DNA from 2 places in the Romboutsia sp. 1001216sp1 genome. Region 1 is predicted to be linked to the other one. Evidence: riboswitches for the same ligand, from Rfam matches in the RefSeq annotation. Region 1 holds a riboswitch; the other holds the start of a gene.
The links. Region 1 has a riboswitch for S-adenosylmethionine ahead of ABHC41_RS03285 (Na+/H+ antiporter NhaC family protein). Riboswitches for the same ligand answer to the same signal wherever they lie in the genome.
Positions count from the first base shown of each region.

Region 1 (8,521 bases):
TTGTTTATTTATATTCAACAATGATTACTGTAAAAAGATATATTAAATATAAACAAAGCTACTTAACATATGTTAAGTAGCTTTGTTTATATTTAATAGTGTTGAGTTTAATATAATATTTTACCTTAAATACTTTCTATAGTAATATACAATCATAAAAAAAGCACCACATGAAGCATCTATTAAATCCATCATGGTATCTTTTAAACCGCCAGATTGCGTATTCATCTTAAATAAGACATCTAGTAAATATTCACATATTTCACAAATTGCTGATATGCCCATTGCAAAGAAGAAAAGAATCATACATATTAAAAGTTTATTATTTTTACTACTAATATTTTTTAGTATATTAAATCCAATTTTAACAGATATAAATCCAGACCAAAAATGAAGAAAATCATCATAAAATGGGATTATATCGTAAAGTCCATAACATGAACCTAGTAAAAAAGAAGATAATATAAAAATGTTTCCAATTATGTACAATGGGTAGTCAAGTATAGCTAAGTTTTTTAAATAAGCTTTAGTAAGCACAAAAGTAATTATAAGCGAAATTAAGCTAATTACGCTTTTTCCAAATTCTTTGTTAAATAGAAAAAATATTATAGATAAAATATAAATAATGTAAAGTAATATACTAAATTTCTTAATATCTTTATGTTTCATAGCAATTCCTACCTTCCATAATTATTATATTATTATGTGCATACGTATAAATAAAATGTAAGTTTAATTTATATAATTTAATTTAGCTGAAATATAAAAAAATAAATAGAAAAATAAATTATTTTGTTTTAAAACTTACTAATTTGGGTATATATGTATTAGAAATATTAGAAAAATAGTAAAAAATAGTATAATACAAATTAACAATAGGAGTGATGAGCATGAGTTTAGCAAAAAAAATAGAACAAAAGAAAAAAGCTAAAAAAGCAAAAGAAAGAAATAAAAAGATAAAAATAGCTACACTAGGTGTTGCAACAGGTGCTATAACAGGAATACTAGGTGGGGTTTTATTAGCTCCTAAGTCAGGAAAAGAAACTAGAGAAGATATAAAAAATACAGCTAAAGATATAAACACAAATGTAAGTGAAAAGGCTGCCAAAACAAAAGAAAAATTAACTACAAATGTAAATGAATCTAAGAGAAGAATAAAAGAGTATTTAGATAGTAAAAAGAAAGAAAATGAAGACGTAGTAGATACTAATGTTGTAGAATTATTACAAGCTCCACAAGAAGCTAAGGATAAAGAATAATTGCTATGGAGAATAACATTATGTACATAGATTTAAATGTAATATATATAATACTAGCATTATTAGGTATAGGTGCATTAATATTTTTAATAATAACTTTAAAAAATATTAATGAATTTATTAAAAATATCAATACAGTGGTATCAACAAATTCTGATGACATACATACAGTAGTAGGTAAATTACCTAATTTAGTTGATAATATCAGCGATATTAGTGAAAATGTAAAAGACGTTGCGGAAGTTGCAACAGATGTAACAGCAGATATAGTAGTGGCTAAAGAAAATGTAAAATCTAATGTTGAGATATTTACTGAAATATTAAATATATTAAAATCTGTATTTATTAATAAATAGTCATAAAAGTCATAATTAAATCATAATTTAATTATGACTTTTTTTATTTGCTAATATATCATAATAAATTAAGATGTATAAAAAATTAATATATATAATTTATAAGTAGATTTATTAGAATAATTAAAAAATAATATTGACAAAATTGTGAAAATTAACTATTATATAAATAATTAAATAATTCTTATCAAGAGTGGCGGAGGGACTGGCCCGACGAAGCCCAGCAACCAGTATTATTATACGGGTGCTAAATCCTGCAGCATAAGCTGAAAGATGAGAGTATAATTTTTGCTGTCAAAGCCTGAGTTATCTCAGGTTTTTTTTATTAAAAAATATCAGGTATATTTAAATAAATTAAAATTATACTCTTTAGAAGTTTTAATATAAAGGGAGGTATATTATGAAAGAAGAAGCAAAAAAAGGTAGTATATTAGGATTATTACCACTGGGTGTATTTTTAATAGTATTTTTAGGTAGCGGGGTAATAACTGGGGATTTTTATAAAATGCCAGCAATAGTAGCATTTATAATCGCAACTATAGTAGGATTTTCTCTTAATAGAAAAGTTAGTTTAGGAGAAAAGATAGAAGTATTTTGTAAAGGTGCAGGTAATATAGATATAATATCTATGATTATGATATTTATACTTGCAGGTTCTTTTTCAAGTGTAGCTAAGGCAATGGGAGGTGTTGACTCAACTGTTAATTTAAGTTTATCAATTCTTCCTCCTAATCTTTTAGTATCAGGGTTATTTGTAATAGGATGTTTTATATCTATATCTATGGGAACATCAATGGGAACAATAGCAGCACTTGGGCCAATAGGCATAGGAATTGCAGCTAAAACAGGAATACCAGCACCATTAGTAATAGGAGCTGTTGTAGGTGGAGCTATGTTTGGAGATAATTTATCTATGATATCAGACACTACAATAGCAGCAACCAAAACTCAAGGATGTGAATTAAAAGATAAATTTAGAGTAAATTTCTTAATAGTTTTACCAGCAGCTATTATAACTGCTATATTATTAGCTACTATAACATCAGGGTATAGTTTAGGTGGTAGCACAAGCTATAGATATGATTTTATAAAAGTTTTACCATATTTAGGAGTGTTATTAGGAGCTTTATGTGGAGTAAATGTATTTGTTTTACTTAGTTTTGGAGTAGTATTTGCAGGTGCAATAGGACTATTTACAAATTCATTTGGGTTATTTGGATTTATAGAAGCTATATCAGGTGGTATATCAGGAATGTATGAATTATGTCTACTTGTTATAATAATCGGAGGACTTGTAGAACTTATAAAATTAAATGGTGGAATAGACTTTATACTTAATTTTATAAGTAGTAAAATAAAAACTAAAAAAGGTGCAGAGTTTGGTATAGCAGCATTAGTAAGTATAGTAGATTTATGTACAGCAAACAACACTATAGCAATAGTAACAGCAGGGCCACTTGCAAAAGATATAGCTACAAAATTTGATATAGATAATAGAAAAACTGCAAGTATATTAGATATATTCTCATCTTGTTGGCAAGGCATAGTTCCATATGGTGCACAAGTATTAACAGCTGCAGGGATGGTAGGAATATCTCCTGTTGAATTAATTAAATATCTACATTATCCTTGGTTAATGTTAGCTTGTGGAATAATAGCTATAACATTTGGTATTCCAAACTTAAATAAAGTTAATAAAAGGAAAAAAGAAGTAGCTTAATGTAACTATAAAATTTTAGTTTCATATAATATAATAAAAGCAATACTGGAGGAGATTATGGCATTAGGTGACTATGATTTCTTAGTAGGAGTAGTATCGACTTTTATAATAACATCATCCTATGAAATATCAATATATACTATAAATCAAGCTCGATGTATAGTTAAATCATATAAGTATATGAAACATAATAATACTTAAAAAGTGAAGTTTTAAAACTTCACTTTTTTTACGCTTAAGGAAATTATGATATTTCAAAAATTAGTAGATAATTATTACAGTTAAGTAATACCAATCAGTTTAGCGAGTGTAAAAAATAAACTTAATATTTTTACATTCGTACAATAATAGTTAAATTAACTGAAATATCACATAAAGTTTATAATTAGCATAATTATAATAAATATTATTATGAGAAGGTGAAATATTATTTATGAATAGATACTATAGACAGATAGATTACAGCAAATTTGATAAAAATATGGAAGAGTTTGTAAATGAGAATCATATAAAAAGTGATACAGGCTATATTATAATTACATCTACTAAAGATAAACTTACCTATATATTAAAAAAAGTAGATGATAGATTTAAGGTACTGCACGTTTGGAGTAGCACTGTAGGAAAAAGCTCAACTCCTACAATAAAGGGTATATTTAAGTCAGGTATAAAGTATCCTGCTATAGGGGGAGAAAAAAGTTCAGCAAAATATGCAATGAATATAGTAGATGATTACTATTACCACTCAATACTATATGATCCTAAGGGACTTTATGTAATAGATGATAGACTTGGAGTAGCTATAAGTATGGGATGTATAAGATTAGCTACAGAAAATGCTAGATGGATGTATGATAATATACCTATTAATACTACTATAATAATAAAATAGTTATATAAAAATATAAATATCAAATAATAGTTATAAGAAATAAAAAGGAGATAATTTTATGATTAGCTTTGACCCTATTGAATGGATTGGATATTCAGCATCCTTATTTATAGTTATATCATTAACGATGACATCTATAGTAAAGCTTAGAATTATAAATTCTATAGGATGTTTTTTATTTGTAGTTTACGGATTATATGTAAAAGCATATCCTGTTGCCATATCTAATGCGCTTATAATTATTATAAATATATATAATTTATATAATATTTATAAATATAAAGAAAAAAATTAAATTACAAAATATTATTTAATAGCGTAGATATTTTATCTATGCTATTTTTTGTTAAAAGTAAATATTTTCTATATTAATAGATTAGATAAACTAAAATATTAAAAAGGTATAATATTTTAAATAACAATAGTGAGATAAAATATGTTTATTAACTAAGTAAATTGATATATTATATATAATAATAAAAATTATAATTAAAATAGAAAAGAGGACTAAATGTGAATAAAACAATAAGAGAGATTGATAAGGATATAAATAGATGTAAAAACTTAATTGAAGAAAATAACTATTTAGAAATAGTTATAGGATTAGAAGAACTAATAGATAAATATAATTCATGTATAGAAAATATAAAAAAATATGATGGTAGAGTATGGAATTACTCAAAATCTGATTTAGAAAAATTAATGAAAGAATTATTAGGATACAAAAAAGAATTAAGTATAAGAGAATATAAAAAGGAATTAACTAAATTAGTAGATTCTTCAATAGATTATATTAAAAATCATGATACACTAAATAAAAGTAAAAAAATAAATCTTATAGAAGTAATAAGAGATCTTCATAATATAAGCAATGAAGATCTAGGTAAAGAAAAGCTTTGGGAAGAGTTAAGAATATATATAAGGTTAGCAAGTGATGAAGATATAGAAGTAGGGAGTAAGTTGATATCTATTATTAACTATGTATTAGATTTTGACAAAGCTAAAAACTTAGTTCAATAATTACAAATAAATTAAACTAAGATAATATATTAAAATAAATTTATACTTTAGAATTATCTGTATATGATACATTATACAAATCATTTCTACGATGCTTTAATAAAGGTAGTTGATTTCTTATTTTTTCAACATATGAAAAGTCGATATCTGCTATAAAGTAGCCCTCTTTTTCATCTAATCTATTTAATACTTCCCCAAATGGAGAAACTAAAATAGAGTTTCCATAAGATATATAAGAAGAATTATTGTTTCGGGAAGAAGAACATCCTATTGTATAAACTTGATTATCAACAGCTCTAGATTTAAATAGTAGCTCCCAATGAATAGGTCCTGTAGTCATGTTGAATGATGCAGGAACTATTATAGCCTTAGCGCCTTTATCAACCATTATTTTGCATATCTCAAAAAATCTAAAATCATAGCAAATACAAAGACCAATTTTTCCAAATTCAGTATCAAATACTGTAACATCATTTCCAGATGATAATGTATCAGATTCTAAAAATTTTTGGCCAGCATCTATAGAAATATCAAATAGATGTATTTTTCTATGTTTTGCTATCTTATTTCCACATCGATCAAAAACATAAGAAGTATTATATATTTTACTATTATCTTTTTCAGGAATGGATCCAGCTACCAAATATATATTATATTTTTTAGCTATATCAGATAAAATATTATAAAGATTTCCTCCTTCTACCTCACAATAAACAGGAAAATTCTTATTATCATAAGGGCAGCAAAACATTTCTGGAAGTATAACTAAATCTATTTTAGATTTATTAATGGCTAAATTTATATATCTCTCTATAGTGGATATATTCTTTAATTTATTAGAATTAACATCTATTTGTATAACTAAAGTTTTTATAAAAATCACCTCAATTTAATTAAATCTAGTATAAGATATTTATATTTTAATAGTAGTTTATCTATACAAACATTGCATTAAAAAAATGAAAATATATGAAATCAACTTATAAAGTAACAAATAAAATAATGGACACATATTATATAAAGAATGAACATTGTCATCAAGGGGGATTTAAAATGGATTGTTTACAAATAAAAGAAGGAAAATCTTTAGTTAGAGTATTTCAGGCCGCTCCACAAATCGGTAAAGTAGACATTTATATTGATGGGGCACTTGTATTTAGCGGATTAGATTTTATGGAATTTACAGAGTATTTAGAGTTAGAAGAAGGAGAACATACAGTAGGTATATACTTATCTGGAACTACTGAAAATCCAGTTATAAATCAAATGCTTGAAGTAGATGAAGGGCAAATGTATACCGTAGCAGTGACAGGGAATATAGGGGATTTATCTTTATTAGTTATAAAAGACTATTCAGAAAAACAACCATCAAGCGAATATTCTACATTTAGAGTTATACATTTATCACCAAATGCACCAGCAGTAGATATACTAGTAAATGGAGAGACATTCTTTGAAGATATCGGATTTAGAGAGGGAACTAGTTATGTAGATGTAAACCCAGGAACGTATAATGTAAAATTAGTAGTAAGTGAAAGTAAAGATGTAGTTTTTCCGTTAAGGGTTAAATTAAATCCAGATAGAATATATACTATATATGCAATTGGTCAATTAGGTAGTTTAGGTGTTATACAATCAGTTGATGGGAATACTTATTTATGTAAAGAAGCTTAATTTATATTAAACACTAAAATATAAGAGAAGCATACCTTTGAACATATTAACAGTTTAATGGTATGCTTAATTTATAATTGATAGAATAAATTTAGTAATAAAAAATATAATAAATAATATCAAAATAAAAATATAATCTACAAAAAAATAATAAATAACAATAAATTTTGACATCATATTGTAGTTAATGTAATATATTGAGAGATAATAATATAGATAAAAATTATTATGGAATAATATACAGGGGTGAAGTAAATGAAAATAATGACAGTATTTGGGACTAGGCCTGAAGCCATAAAAATGGCACCTTTAGTTAAAGAGTTGGAGTCTAGAGATAATATAGAGTCTATAGTTTGTGTAACAGCACAACATAGAGAAATGTTAGATCAAGTACTAGACGTATTTAACATAAAGGTTAATTATGATTTAAATATTATGAAGTCAAATCAATCTTTGTCTCAAATAAGCACGAATATAATGAATGGGTTAGATAAAGTTATAAAAGAAGTAAAGCCAGATATAATACTTGTACATGGAGATACAACTACAACGTTTATATCATCCTTAGTTGCTTTTTATAATCAAGTTAAAGTAGGTCATGTAGAGGCAGGTTTAAGAACCTATAATAAATATTCTCCTTTTCCAGAAGAGTTAAATAGACAGTTAACATCTGTTATAGCTGATATACACTTTGCACCAACAGAAAAATCAAAGGATAATTTGATAAAAGAAGGAAAAAATCCTGAAAAAATATATATAACTGGAAATACTGCAATAGATGCATTAAAAACCACTATAGATAAGGAATACAAAAGTGAAATAACTGACAAAATAGGAAAAAACAGAATGATACTTTTAACATGCCACAGAAGAGAAAATCTAGGTAGCAATATGAAGAATATATTTAAAGCAGTAAATAAAATATCTATGGAATTTGATGATGTAGAAATAGTGTATCCAATACATTTTAATCCTCAAATAAGAGATTTAGTTAAAGAAGAATTCAAAGGTAATAAAAAGGTACATGTAATAGAACCTTTAAGTGTAGTTGAATTTCATAATTTATTAAATAAGTCATATCTAATACTAACAGATAGTGGAGGCATACAAGAAGAAGCTCCATTTCTTGGGAAGCCAGTTCTTGTATTGAGAGAAACTACCGAAAGACCAGAAGGGATTAAGGCTAAAACTTTAAAATTAGTAGGTACAAATGAAGATAACATATATAAATACACAAAGGAATTACTAACTAACAAAAAATTATATAATGAGATGTCAAAGGCTTCAAATCCTTATGGAGATGGGCTTGCAAGCAAATACATTGTCGATATTATTGAAAAAATATATCAAAATTAAATTTAATCAGAAGAATGAATAAAAGAAAGTAGTGAAAATATGAATAGAATTTCCAAAAAGATAGATGGATATTTTTTAGGACTAATATTAGAGTTATTTATAATCACCATGTTATTTGTATTTGATATTAAATTTCAAACACAAAATTTAAGTTTTATAATGTTTTGTATAACATTTTTTACTATAATTATGACTTACACAGGGGGAATAATTATAGGGCTTATAGCAACATCAGTTTCTATAT
Region 1 covers NZ_JBDPHA010000002.1:24,726-33,246, forward strand. Annotated here, with positions in the region: gene ABHC41_RS03270 (hypothetical protein) at 121-669, opposite strand; gene ABHC41_RS03275 (YtxH domain-containing protein) at 891-1,259, shown strand; gene ABHC41_RS03280 (hypothetical protein) at 1,280-1,615, shown strand; SAM riboswitch class I at 1,797-1,895, shown strand; gene ABHC41_RS03285 (Na+/H+ antiporter NhaC family protein) at 2,016-3,335, shown strand; gene ABHC41_RS03290 (hypothetical protein) at 3,393-3,536, shown strand; gene ABHC41_RS03295 (L,D-transpeptidase) at 3,769-4,227, shown strand; gene ABHC41_RS03300 (YgjV family protein) at 4,286-4,522, shown strand; gene ABHC41_RS03305 (hypothetical protein) at 4,741-5,247, shown strand; gene ABHC41_RS03310 (carbon-nitrogen hydrolase family protein) at 5,288-6,130, opposite strand; gene ABHC41_RS03315 (DUF4397 domain-containing protein) at 6,301-6,921, shown strand; gene wecB (UDP-N-acetylglucosamine 2-epimerase (non-hydrolyzing)) at 7,177-8,277, shown strand; gene ABHC41_RS03325 (diguanylate cyclase) at 8,317-8,521, shown strand, end outside.

Region 2 (7,932 bases), 150 kb from region 1:
ACATCTTTTTCAGTAATAAATTTATTATATCTTTGTCTTTTCCTATAATTATAATCGGTAAGTAATAATCCTTTATATATGTTTTTTATATTTGAATCTATTAAGTTACTATACGTCTGTATAATACCTAATGTATCTGCATTAGATATTCCGACTACTCTTTGTTGTATTAAGAGTTCATAATAATTATTGTAAATTTGCTTTGTGGGAAAAATTCCATTTGGTGCATCTACATATGCGTCAACTGCATTTTTAAGCTTACTATTAGGTAAATATAAATACTCCAGATATTCTTTTTCTTTTGATGAAATGTCTATTGTATATTTTTTCTTTCCACAATTTACGCTTACCTTATAATCATCTTTAAAAGTTGCGCTACAATTATTATTTTTATAAAATATATCTTGGTTAAATATCTCTATTAATTTACCATCTTCATATATATATATAACTCCAATTTCAAATCCTCCAGACCCCCCGAATCCGCCTCTAACCATTATTTCTGATTTATTGTCTCCTGTAAAATCTCCTAAAAATAGTTGCATATTATAACCAGAATATTTGATATTAACAGTAATATGCTCACTATTTTCTGGTTTTAAAATAAGTTCTATATTATCGACATAGGAGATTCCTTCAAAAGGATATACTCCTACTAATATTACTTCATCTTTTGAGTTTACTTTACTTATATTCCCATAACTACTATCTATTAAAACTTTCTTTGTAGGGCTTTCCATGGCTACTCCCCCCCCTAAACTATTTTACTCTAGTTATAATATCTTATGAGACTTTATATATTAATGTTATATTTAAAATACACATTATAAACTTACACAAATTAATATACTAGTCAAATTACTTGGCATATATTATAAAGTTATTTTATTAATAAAATTTTTATATTTTGTATATATAAAGTTTTCCTTCTTAGCCTCGTGGTCTTTATCATCTAATATTCTCATATGATAAGCATATATTGCATATTCACCTAGTTTATCTACTAATTTATTGTTTACATATGCCCCAACAAAAGCTCCTATTCCTGGCACTAACTGAAATAACTTTGCTAAATCAATGTAATCTCTATACTCTTGTTGAAAGCTTCTCCAATCAAATGCATTAATATCATCAGATAACTTATGTTTAAAATCATCAAAGCATTCCATATTTTCAAATACATAGTTTACATGCTCTTTACTTGAAAAAGCAAGCTGAAATATGTTTAATATATATAATCTTTCTTTATAATCATTTGTATCAAATCCATATATGCTAGCAATTTCATAAATAAGCTTTATTTTTATACTAAGAAGTAATGGAAAGTCACAAAGCCCTATAAATATGCCTCCTGCCCCTGTTCCAGCACCTTCTATCATAGCAGTTCTCTTATAAATTTTTATCTTTTCAAGAGCTAGATTATCTCTTTCTTCTAAAGATATATCTAGTATAGGTTTTTTAGTAGTATACTTAGACCCAAATAAAACCATTTTAGTCATATTTTTTATAGCTACAGTTAATATTTCGTGGTACTTTTGAGGTAAAACGGAATTTATTTTATTTTGAGTTTCTTTTGATGCTTTATCTATTATAGATGGTTTTTTTCGTATTTTCTTTTTCCATTTTTTTAATTCTTTTAGTTTAATCTCATTATAATTTTGCATTTTTTCACCTATTTAAAATTTATATTAATTATTTACATAATATATTTATTATACATATAGATTTTTAATATTACTATGTACTTATTTTTCCAAACTAAACAAGCTAGTTATCTAACTAGCTTGCTTAATTTCTTATTAAATTATATTAATCCAATTGTTGTATATCTTAATGCTGTGTTCCATCCAATCTACACTTATTCCTTTGTTCATATCATCTTCAATAAAATAATTTTTAGGTATATCTATATATATTTTTTTATTTCTATCCCTTAAATATTCTCTTTTCAAGCATTCTTTATCATACTCATGATGTCCAAATATATAATAGTCATTGTACTTCCCTTTTATAATATGCTCTATACCTTCATCTGTTGTCGATAGTATTTTTATAGATTTACAATTTTTTAAATCCTTCCTATTTAATATAGTGTGCCTAGAATGAGCACATATAAAACCATTATTTATATTTTTGAGTATTTCATCATCACAAAGTATATTATGTTTATATACTCCAAATATCTTCTTATCGAGTATCTCTTTGTTTATTCCATATATATGATTTAAACAAGCCTGCGCTCCCCAGCATATACTTAACATACTTTTTAAATTTTTAATAGAATAATCAAATATATAATTTAATTCATCTATATATTTAACCTGTTTGAAATCTATTTTTTCAATAGGAGCTCCTGTAACTATAAGTCCATCTAAATCATCTTTTACTTCATCAAAGGTATAATAATTTTTCATCAAATATAGTCTATTACAATTTTTGTATACATGCGTTTTAAGCCTTATAAACTTTATATTTATATCCTCATTCATTTTTGAAAATAACTCTAATAAATGAGCTTCTGTCTCTACTTTATTAGGCATAAGATTTAATATACCTATAGTTTTATAATGAGGACTGATCTTACCTAAACTAGATTTTCTATATAGCTTTTTATTATAAATTTTGCTTTCTATTATACAATTATCTACAAATTTGGCTCCATTTATTTTTTTACAAAGATATACAGTCATATTATATTTCCTTAAGTGCTCTATCAAAGTAATTTATTAAGTCATCTATATTTTCTATTCCAACAGATACTCTAATCATCTCTAAACTAACTCCACACTTTATCTTATCTTCATCAGACAACTGGCTATGAGTAGTACTAGCAGGATGAAGTACTGATGTTTTATTAAATCCAAGATGTATTGCCAAATCTACTAATTTTAAAGATTTTATAAAAGTCTTAGCTTCATTTATTCCACCTTTTATACCAAATGTTAATATTCCACTTCCACCTTTTAAGTAAGTTTTTACTTTCTTATAATCTTCTCTACTTTCTAAGTATGGATAGTTTACCCAGCTTACTTTTTCATGATTTTCTAAATACTTTGCTAATACTAAAGTATTTTTACTATGTTTTTTCATTCTAAGATGAAGTGTTTCCACTCCTAGATTACTTAAAAATGCATTAAAAGGGCTCATTGTGCTACCTAAATCTCTAAGCAGTGATGCTCTTAACTTTGTTATATAAGCACTTTCCCTAAATTCCTCAACATATTTAATATCATGACAACTAACATCTCCATCACTTAATAATGGATATTTCCCATTATCCCAATTAAAATTACCACAATCAACAACTATTCCTCCAAGTGCCACTGCATGACCATCTATATATTTTGATGTAGAATGTATAACTATATTTGCACCAAAATTTATAGGATTACATAAATACGGGCTTGCTACTGTATTGTCAACTATAAAAGGAATATCCCCCTTTTTAGCTATTTCACTTAATTTCTTAAAATCTAATATATCTAGTCCTGGATTTCCTATAGTTTCTCCATATATAGCTTTAGTATTTTCATCTACTAAGGATAGTATATATTCTTTATCATCATTATTGGATACAAATTTTGTTTCTATTCCAAAACTTCTAAGAGTTATATTAAATAAATTATAAGTTCCACCATATAGTGATGATACTGATATTATATTGTCTCCACTTTTGCATATATTTAAAATAGCTAAAAGCACCGCCGATTGTCCTGAACTAACTGCAACTGCTCCGACGCCACCTTCAAGATATGCTATTTTTTCTTCAAAATTTGCTACTGTTGGATTGCTTATTCTACTATACATATGGCCATCTGCTTTTAAATCAAATATATCTGCCACTAAGTCTGGATCTTCATATTTGAAGGTTGTACTTTGAACCAAAGGATACACCATAGGCTCCCCAACATTTGGTTTATATCCCCCTCTTACACATAAAGTTTCCTTGTTATAATTTTTCATAAAAAAAGCCCCCTTTTATCTAGGAAGCCTTTTATTAACGCAACAAATCAATATGCCTTTTATCTCTCAGGAAAACTCCTGCAGGATTTAGCACAATTCTAACTAAGTTAGCTGTTGCCAGGCTTCATAGGGCCAGTCCCTCCACCATTCTTAATAAAAGACTTTCTATTTATTTTTATTATTTAATAAGTATTATATATTATAATTATCGAAATTATAATTTAATAAATTAATTTATATATATATTTATATGTATATGTTCATAAAATATTTTATACTATAACTTATCATTTTTGCTTAATTATTGATTATTCCAAATTACTATATTCTATAAAATTTTGTCTAGTTTTGAGCTTTTACTACATATTTATTTCTAACCTCTTTAGGTAGAATATTCCATACATAAACTGCTAAAGAGAAATCTAACATACTATGTATTATAGTTCCAACTCCTATTAATCCTATAACAGATACTAAAAAACCTTGATTATAAAATCCTTCCGAAAGGTTTGATGAAAAATAAAAAGGTATAATTACTAAAACTTCTCCAATAGCATGAATTAATCCTATAACAAATGAATATCCTAAAGAACTTTTTATACTCTTTATAAGATCCCTATTTTTGTTTAAGTAAATACACCCAATACTAACAAATAATAAATGACTTAGTGCTCTAATTACAATTGGTAATGGGAAACCACCAAATAAAAAACCTATTGTAGTTCCAAGTGTTACAAATAGAGCAGTCTTTGATGATATAAACATAGCTATAAATATTGGTATATGACTAGCTAATGTAAAAGATGCCGGTTCTAATATTATTTTAATTGGTGAAAACATTGGTATAATAATTCCCATTGCACATAAAAGTGCTGATAATACAATATTTTTAGTTCTCATATCTCTCCTCCAAATATATTTTTTAATTTAGTATATTTAATTCATATTACATGTGTCTTTACATATATATTTACAGTTTAGTGACTAAATTTATAATTGTCAAATACTTTTTTATGTTTATTCATTTAAGCTTGCTTACATATATAAAATTAATTTATTCATATTTATAATTTTTTAATATTGATAATATCAACTAATATGCTATAATTTACATAAATTTTCAATGAGTGGTGATATTATGAATGAATATATTGGAATAATCATAAGAAATCAAAATGATAAGTTTTTACTTTGTGATGGAAGCTTTTATATAAAAACTAGATTAGATTCTAATAGGGATATTGAGGATATAATAAAAACTGAAATATATAACGTATTAGAAAAAGACATATTTAAGATAAGAAAAATTTTTGAAGAAAAAATCATTCATAGATATGAAGAAATAACACTTTACTTAGTTGATGTTGGAGTTTATACCAATGACTACGATTTTATATCAATAGACAAGATATTAAGTGAAATTATAAATTTTGATGATAAAAACTATTTTAATGAATATATATTAAAACCTGAAGAATACTCTAATATACTCTCAACTACATTTACTTTGCTTATGCTTGTTATCACAGTTAATATATTTCATTTACCACAATTTATACATAATATTTCTTCATATACTCTGAGTGGATTTTCACTTATTTTTATATATTCAATATTTAATAAATACTTAAAACCAAAGTTAATAACATACTTATCTTACTTTAAATTTAATGTTAAAATTGCTAACTATATAACATCACTTTTACTAGTTATATATTGTATAATAACTTTATTTTAAATACTAGCTATCTATATATGAATCTATAATCAAATTTTTAAGTAAAATATAGCACAAAAGCTACTTTAATTTTATATAATCTAAGGATTTTCTATTCTTTTACTACCAATTCATTCTTTACTTTATAAAGATTAAGCAGTATAATAATGCCAAATACATCAATTTATAATTTTTTATAAAATAAATATATAATAATAATTTTATAACCAATATAGACTTAACTAATAAAATTTATAGGTTACTTATCTTATTTCTTAAGCCATACAAATAAATTCATTTCAAAACACTTTACAAAAGACAACTTTAGGAGGATGACTTATGTGTTTAAAATTAAGAAAAATAGCAATAGTAGGTACGGGACTAGTTGGGTCTAGCTGTGGATTTGCACTAGTTAATCAATGTGTATGTGATGAACTTTTAATGATTGATATAAATGAAGAAAAAGCTAAAGGCGAAGCTTGGGATTTAACTCACGGAGTAGAATTTATGTCTCAAAGAACTAAAATAAGACAAGCAACATTTGCAGATTGTAGTGATGCTGATATTGTTATATTTACTGCAGGACCAGCACCTAAACAAGGTCAATCTAGACTTGATACTTTAGAAGTTAGTGCTTCTATATGTAACTCAGTAATTAAGGAAATAATGAAATCAGGATTTGATGGTTTCTTTGTAGTTGCTTCAAATCCAGTTGATATAATTTCATATCATATATGGAAGTTATCTGGACTTCCTAAAAACAGAATAATAGGAACAGGAACTACCATAGATTCATCAAGATTAAAAAACTTCTTATCTAAATATTTAGATGACGTAGACACAAGATCTATACATGCATATTCTATGGGTGAACATGGAGATTCTCAGATAGTTCCTTGGTCAAATGTTAGCATTGCAGGTAAACCTCTTCTAACCCTAATTGAAGAAAATGAAAAACTAAAAAAAGAAATAGATTTAGATTATTTAGTAGAAAAAACTGCTAAAGCTGGTTGGGAAGTATATAATAGAAAAGGTACTACTTACTATGGTATAGCTTCAGCAGTTGTTGGAATCATAAAATCAATATTTAGTAATGAAAGAAGAATTTTACCAGTTTCAGCTTTACTTGAAGGTGAATATGGAGAGACAGATGTGTATACAGGAGTCCCAACTATAATAGGTATAAATGGAGCTGAAAAAGTTATAGAAATTGATATGACTGAAGAAGAGAAGACTAAGTTTAAACATTCAAATAATATACTAAAACAATATTTAAAAAGCATTGGATATTAATTTATATATCTTAATAAAAAGTAAGGAGGAACGAATCGTTCCTCCTTACTTTTTATTAAAATTATATAGTTTTGTCTTATTTATAAAATACAATTTAGACTAATATAAATACCCTTTTTCAGTTAAAGAGGTTATAACTTGCTTATAAGTTTTTTCATCTTTGCACTTTATCGTATGAAGATGTACGCCATCTGTTAAATGAGATAGAGGACTTGTTTCTTTTGAATTTAACTTTTCTATAAATTCTTTTACATCTCTTCTACATTCTAAGTGTAAATTGCCAATAATTTGACCATATATACTATGTTCTACTATTACATCTTCAACTATACCACCTTCATCAACTATAGTATTTAATTCATCTTCTATATCTTCTTTATCATGCTTGCAAGCTATAGTTTTTATTATATAATTGTCTTCTTTATTATCATTTAATATATATCCTCTTGGAGTAGATATAATATGGATGCCACTAGCTCTAAGAAGAGCAACATCTCCTACTATAACTTGTCTACTTACATTAAGTTCACTTGATAGTTTTGATCCACTCACAGCTTTATTTTTATTTTTTAGTAGATTTAATATCTTATCTCTTCTATCTGAACCTGTCATTTTAATACCTCTTTTCATATACATGTTATTTTTATTATATCTTAATAAAGGTTGCTTATCTATATGAAAATAGTATAAAATATCTATATTAAACTTGCATTTAGTCCATAATTATAAATATATATTTTCCTATTTAATATATAAATTTGATAATATTAATTACACCCACTGCATCCAAATCCTGCAAAATATATTCTTATTGTGCTCGGTTTATCTTTATTTTTTTCTATTATACTTTTTAATAAATCTATTGCAGATTGTGGTAAATTTACCTTCATATGTAGTCCCTCCATCTATTTATATATACTTATACTTATTCAATAAATAGATTATTGATGTTATTTAAA
Region 2 covers NZ_JBDPHA010000002.1:175,847-183,778, reverse strand. Annotated here, with positions in the region: gene ABHC41_RS04045 (hypothetical protein) at 1-740, opposite strand, end outside; gene ABHC41_RS04040 (EcsC family protein) at 873-1,664, opposite strand; gene ABHC41_RS04035 (homoserine O-succinyltransferase) at 1,800-2,690, opposite strand; gene ABHC41_RS04030 (O-acetylhomoserine aminocarboxypropyltransferase/cysteine synthase family protein) at 2,692-3,963, opposite strand; SAM riboswitch class I at 4,020-4,123, opposite strand; gene ABHC41_RS04025 (hypothetical protein) at 4,306-4,863, opposite strand; gene ABHC41_RS04020 (hypothetical protein) at 5,102-5,701, shown strand; gene ABHC41_RS04015 (L-lactate dehydrogenase) at 6,020-6,973, shown strand; gene ABHC41_RS04010 (transcription repressor NadR) at 7,073-7,603, opposite strand; gene ABHC41_RS04005 (hypothetical protein) at 7,741-7,863, opposite strand.
Region 2: it holds a riboswitch for S-adenosylmethionine, as region 1 does, so the genes downstream of both, ABHC41_RS04030 (O-acetylhomoserine aminocarboxypropyltransferase/cysteine synthase family protein) here and ABHC41_RS03285 (Na+/H+ antiporter NhaC family protein) in region 1, are expected to answer to the same signal.